2 regions of the Lysinibacillus sp. NPDC093712 genome follow, and region 2 is predicted to be linked to the other one. Evidence: riboswitches for the same ligand, from Rfam matches in the RefSeq annotation. Region 2 holds a riboswitch; the other holds the start of a gene.
The links. Region 2 has a riboswitch for cobalamin ahead of mmgD (citrate synthase). Riboswitches for the same ligand answer to the same signal wherever they lie in the genome.

Region 1: linked by a shared signal. The riboswitch ahead of ACQKNX_RS19555 (hypothetical protein) and the one ahead of mmgD (citrate synthase) in region 2 are both predicted to bind cobalamin.

The regions. Positions count from the first base shown of each region.
Region 1 covers NZ_JBNNUU010000006.1:107,789-111,219, forward strand. Annotated here, with positions in the region: gene ACQKNX_RS19545 (tyrosine-protein phosphatase) at 1-282, opposite strand, end outside; gene ACQKNX_RS19550 (ABC transporter substrate-binding protein) at 637-1,596, opposite strand; gene ACQKNX_RS19555 (hypothetical protein) at 1,598-2,140, opposite strand; cobalamin riboswitch at 2,296-2,503, opposite strand; gene ACQKNX_RS19560 (glutathione peroxidase) at 2,658-3,203, opposite strand.
Region 2 covers NZ_JBNNUU010000001.1:198,959-202,389, forward strand. Annotated here, with positions in the region: gene ACQKNX_RS01020 (ferrochelatase) at 1-618, shown strand, start outside; cobalamin riboswitch at 1,207-1,398, shown strand; gene mmgD (citrate synthase) at 1,592-2,713, shown strand; gene prpD (2-methylcitrate dehydratase) at 2,812-3,431, shown strand, end outside.

The sequences.
Region 1 (3,431 bases), on a different contig from region 2:
AAATGCGTGGTTGCCCTTTGCAGGAATTTGAATATACTTTGCGCCCTTGAATGTAGGGTTAGGATTATTTAATGCCTCTTGTTGATCTCGATAATCGAAAATTGTTTTAACTCCTAGCGCTTCAAAGCGCTCCTTATCCGCTGGTGTCATCTTACCTAGCGCAGCTGAGCGATAGAGCAATCCATTCTTAACCACTCTGCCATCTCGTGTCTTATAGCCACCCATATCGCGGAAATTCAAGACTGCCTCAAACGGAATAACCTTCATGTCAAACTGTGTCATCCACTACGCCTCCCTTATTTAAGCAATCATATATATTTCTATTTTATAGAACAACCGAAGATAATACCAATTATTCACAATGCCTTTTAGAAGAGATTCAGATTCTATGACTCGCCAGTAGACTTGAAGTTATCGACGGTTGAAGCCCGTAAATCGCCGGTTGACTTGGAGTTATCGCCGGTTGAAGCCCCTGAATCGCCGGTTGACTTGGAGTTATCGCCGGTTGAAGCTCACGAAGCCTGTACTTAGCGGACAACAACGTTCACAAGCAAAAAAGTGTTAGATTGATTGCAGTCAATCTAACACTTTATCTCTTTTGCCCAAGCTCTAAAGGTTGGCTTTCACGATTTAACCTTATTTAAATAGTTCGGGATATACTGCTTTCGCTACCATCTCAACAGCTTCACCAATACGTGGTCCTGGGCGATTTGAAATATCAGTATCAATATAATTTACCGCTTTATCTTGAATGGCAGTGATTGTATTCCATCCATCACGCCCAAGAATTTCACCTACTGCATCTTCTACATAGTTTACTGTTGTTAAAATAACTTGAGGATTTTTCGCGATAACATCTTCCTCAGAAACTTTTACCCATCCTGTTTGATCGCCAAATACATTGTTCACATTCGCTGCATCAAGAATCTCTTGTTGGAAAGTACCAGCTGCTGTTGTATAAATATCTGGCTTAGGGCTAATTTCTAAGTAAACATTTTTCGGTGTTTCTACACCTTTTACTTTTGCTTGCACATCCGCGATTTTCGCTTTAATATTTTTGTTTAATTGCTCACCTTTATCTTTAACGCCCATCACTTCAGCAATTTGTTGAATATCTCCATATACATCTTCAAATGAAGCTGCTGATTTAATAGCAAATACTTTTACGCCTGCATCTTCAAGACCTTTTAGCGCATCTAATGTTTCGGCATTGCCTGTTGAATAAGCAATTACGACATCTGGCTTTAATGCTACAATTCGCTCAGTGTTGAATGTCACAGAATCTGACACACGTTCAATATTTTTTGCTTCTTCTGGGTACGTATCATAATCAGTTGCACCAATAACTTTATCGCCAACGCCTAGTGCAAATAAGATTTCTGTGTTACTCGGTTGTAATGACACAACCGTTTTTGGTACTGCATCAAATGCTACTTCTACATCGCGATCATCTGTCACTTTGTAGCCTGTTTGCTCTGCTTGTTGTCCTGTTTTAGATGTATCGTCCTTTTTAGCTTCATTTGCTGTGCCGCACCCTGCCAATACAAGTGCTAACATTAACACTGTAAGCCATTGGAATTTAAATAGTTTCTTCACTTTACACATTCTCCTTCTTTTTCTTCATCGGATATGATTTGCTTATAAATGGTATTTCAGCAATACCAGCTTGTTGATTCATGTATACAGCCATTACAAAAAATACATTAGCTAATAATCCTAAGTAATCGAAAAGGATGGCTGGTACTTCTCTTTCCTCAGAAACTTTATGTAGAACACGGTATGATTTTTTTGCCTCACTACGACATAAATGAAGCGCAGTTGCAGCCCCTGTACCTTGTGGTAAAACAAAGTTCTGAATTTCTTCCTTTACATGCCCCACATAAAAATCATAGCGATCACTAAGCCATAACAAATCTTCTTCCGTTACCGCTAATTTGCCACGTACTGAGCCGTTTACATGGTAGGCCATTGGCAAAATAGTCAATAAATCTGTAGCCACTACTTCAACTTCTTCAGCTTTTACAGCCGTCAATGCTACACCGACATGAGTTGTTAAACTATCTGTACGAATCTCAAAATCTACTGTAGATATTTTTTCACGCATGAACGGGTAGCAAGAGTAACGGGCATCTTTTTTCATACTTAGTCCCTTCTTTCTTTCATGAACAGATTTTGCTTTACAGGTGCATAAAAAAACGCCGCTCCCTAGGGAACGACGAAAATAGCATATATAGTGCCGCCTCACGCGACATTGCCTATGTATTTGCCGTATATCCTCCTAGCTTCCGAAGAGTTTTTATACATTAAATAAAGGTCGGTCTCCTGGCTCGTACAGCTCACTACTCAATGCAGTAGCGATCATAAAACCTTCCCATCTTGGGTCTTCCCCTTTTCGACAGTGGCATTTTTTATGATTCTTGTACTTACAGTTGCGGAAACAGCTTCGGTTTTACACCGAATTCCCGATTATGCTAAAGTTAGCACCATTATTCTGCAAGAATTATTCACTTGATTAGCAGTTTATCATATATTGATTTGAAAGAGTAGTTGTGAGATTGTGGAATATTCGAATATATTTATACAAAACTTAGCACTATTTCTACATAGCGATAAGCTATTTGTTATTCCAACCTAAAAATTCTGATTAAAATAGCTAGCTATAAAATTTTTTCAATAGCTTGCTCTATATCTAATTGTGAATCTGTCGGTTCAAAGCGCTCAACTGTATTACCTTGATTATCTACTAAAAATTTCGTAAAGTTCCAACGAATGTTACGTCCATCTAAAAAGCTCGGTGCAATTTGGATAATAGCTTCAGCTAACATCTTTTCCTGCATATTCGCTTTTCCGAATTCACGAAAATCTACTTCGTGCTTTAAATAATTGAATAACGGATGTGTCTCTTCTCCATTAACCTGAACTATTTCAAAAATCGGGAAAGTTACCCCGTAGTTAAGCTGACAAAGTTGAGTTGTCTCAACTCCATCTTCTGGGTTCTGCTGTCCAAACTGATTACACGGGAAACCTAAAACAACGAAATTTCCCTTGTCATATTTATTATACATTTTTTGCAAATCTTCAAATTGATATGTAAAGTCACATTGATTGGCGGTGTTAACGATTAACATTGTCTTTCCTCGATACGTCTCCATTGATAAAATTTCACCGTTTGGCTTTTTCACTAAATAATTATAAATCCCCATTTTCTCGACCCTTTCTAATTTACAAAAATTATACTGTTACTATGCTATATACAGTTGCATATTTACGTGTTTCCTCTTTATAGATAGTTTCTTGCTCTCACTTATACGATAGCTTACATCAGTATATAAGACCTATCAAAAACTGAATCCATCCTCCTACTTTCATTATAATCAATAACTTTTCTTTCTTCAAAACAACACACTTGGGCATAAAAATAGCCATCTCGC
Region 2 (3,431 bases):
ACGTTTATTACGCTACCTGTAAATCCGATTATGTCTACAGGTGCTGCAGCGTTTCATAATGAAGTTAGTACGTTATTAGCTTCTCATGACGTTAAGGTCATTCATGCGAAAAATTGGCATTTAAACGATGAATTACTTGCTGTATATAAAGATCGTGTTCAACGTGCATTTGAATGGATTCCTGGTGAAAAACGAGCTCAGACGCATGTTTTATATACAGTCCATAGTCAGCCAATTGATCCCGAAAAAAATGAAAACTACGTACGCCAGTTTTCCGAATTAGCCGAAGCCATTTCAAAAGCAGTTCAAATTGATAACTGGCATATTACATATCGAAGTGGTCATGGGAAAGGTGACTGGCTAGGTCCAAATGTAAAAGATAAGATTAATTCATTGCAAGGCGAGGGTGCTCAAGGTATCGTCACTTGTGAGCTCCTTTCCCTTTCAGCGGATATTGAGTCCTATTTTGAAGTCGGATATGAATGTCATAGATTGTGTGAGGAACTTCAAGTAGAATTTGCCCAATCGGAGTTTCCAGGTGATAGCTATGATACCATTCAAGCTTTAGCTGCCATTGTCGAATCATTTATTCCAACAGCATCACAACTTTGTTCATAAGTGCAAACGGATTGAAGTGAAAATAAACGATGCATCAATTTCACTCGAGGGGACCAAGTCTCCTCGAGTATGTAGAATTATCGTGATTAAATAGTGCCCTACTGCGTGATTATGAGTACATGTCTTTGACACTCATCCATCACCCAAGTGGGCTTTTTCTTGTTTGCCATAAAAAAGACGATAAGAAGCCATCTGATGTTAATTTTTAATTAATGTCAAATGGCTTTTTCGGTTTAAAGGTTAGGTGATATTAAATAGAAGGAAAAACGGCTAAGGACTTCTATAGCTGTATGATTATTTGTTTAAAGAAAAAAGAAAAATACATATAGAAGGCTGTAGACAAGATTGTATGAGAGGCATTTTAAAGAAGAGATGTTGGGAAAAAACAATTGGTGCTAGAATAATGGGCATCTACGAAGATAATAGAATCAGTAGAGGTGTTTTTAAAAACTTTTTATACAAAATAGTGCTGAAAAACGAAAAATAGTTCATTAATGATGGAAAATAGCTTTCCATTATTTGTTTTTTCTGAATTTTAGCTATATTGATTGTTTATAAGTCTCTATGTTAAGGTTGAAAGACAAATTGAATATGCTAAATTTTGGTGGTTTAAATGAATTTTTTCATTTGATTAAAAGGGAAGTTGGTGAGATTCCAACACTGTCCCGCAACTGTATTTAGGAGTTACATAACAATACCACTGTTTTGATTGTCAAAATGGGAAGGGGTTATTTAACGTTGATCATAAGTCAGGAGACCTGCCACTGAATAACGCATCAATTTACCTACGAGGATAGGGAGGTGTTAGCTACTGCATGATTTTTGTGAATTCAACTGTAAATTCACAGTTTTTTTGGGCTATCATGCTTTTGTCGGTTAACAACTTCTAAAGGGGTAGAAGTTGTTTTTTTGTTGTTCTTTTGTGCACGAATGGTAACGCTTACAAGAAAATTAAACAAAGGGGCTGTCATTGATGGAGTTAACGTATTCACCAGGTCTTGATGGAATTATTGCTGCTGAAACAAAGCTATCATTTTTAGACACTATCGGGAGTCAAATTGTAATACGAGGCTATGACTTAATTGAATTATCACAAAGATATTCGTATTTAGACATTGTCCATTTATTGTTGCATGGAGAAATACCAACTACCGAGCAACAGGCTGATTTGCAGGATAGGTTGAAATCCTATTATCAGGTACCACAAGATATCTTTCAAATTTTTAAACTCTTGCCTAATGGAACACATGCAATGGATGGGCTAAGAACTGGAATCTCTGTTCTAGCGGGCTATGATCAGCACATCAATGATCGTTCGACTGAAGTGAATTTGACGCGGGCTTATAGACTTTTAGGCGGTATGCCTAACATCGTCGCCAATAGCTATCGCGTCTTAAACGGCCAAGATGTGGTCAAGCCAGATAGCGAACTTTCTTATAGTGCCAATTTTTATTACATGATTACTGGCAGACAACCAACGGCGTTAGAAGAGGAGATTTTTGATCAGTCGCTCGTGTTATATAGCGAACATGAGATGCCAAATTCAACGTTTACGGCTCGTGTTATCGCCTCTACGCAATCAGATTTGTATGGCGCCTTAACGGGAGCTGTCGCTTCATTGAAAGGGAATTTACATGGTGGGGCAAATGAGGCGGTGATGTATATGCTGCTTGAAGCTAAAACAATAGAAGGCTTTGAAAACTTACTAAAAAGTAAACTACAAAATAAAGAAAAAATTATGGGCTTCGGTCACCGTGTCTATATGAAAAAGATGGACCCAAGAGCACAAATAATGAAAGAGGCTTTGTATAAATTATGTTTGGAGCAAGGTGATGACCGTTTATATCACATGTGCGAAGCTGGCGAAAAAGTGATGGTACAGGAAAAAGGATTATATCCAAATTTAGATTATTATGCAGCACCAGTATACTACATGCTAGGCTTGCCTATTGAAATCTATACACCTATCTTTTTCGGTTCACGAACGATTGGCCTGTGTGCTCATGTGATTGAACAGCATGATAATAATCGATTATTTAGACCTCGTGTTCATTATATTGGCGAGCGTCATAACCTTGAAGAATTGTCGGTATAGTCAAGTATTAACAACTCGCCATAGAACTGATGGGTATTCTGACCAATGCCCATCAGTATACTAGTATATCAAATTTATGACTTGAAAGGAAGATATAGATGATTAAAACAAATGACATATCTAAGACAGATCAATTACTTACGGATATTGCTGATTATGTATTAAATACTACGATTACAAGTGAAGAAGCTTATGAAACGGCACGCTATGTTTTATTAGATACTTTAGGTTGCGGCATTTTGGCCTTACAGTACCCAGAATGTACAAAACTCCTCGGACCAGTAGTTGCTGGCACTGTAGTTCCAAATGGTACACGTGTTCCAGGAACTTCTTATGTTCTCGATCCCGTAAGAGGGGCCTTCAATATAGGATGTATGATTCGCTGGTTAGATTACAATGACACATGGCTTGCTGCAGAATGGGGACATCCTTCTGATAATTTAGGTGGCATATTAGCAGTGGCAGATTATTTGAGTCGTACACGAATTGCCGAAGGGAAAGAGCCACTTAAAATCAAAGAAGTATTAGAAATGATGATAAAAGCCCATGAAATTCAAGGGATACTCGCATTGGAGAATAGTCTGAATCGTGTTGGATTGGATCATGTTTTATTTGTCAAAATTGCATCGACAGCGGTAGTTACCAAAGCATTAGGAGGAAATCGTGAAGAAATGATTAATGCTTTATCAAATGCTTGGATTGATAATTCAAGCTTACG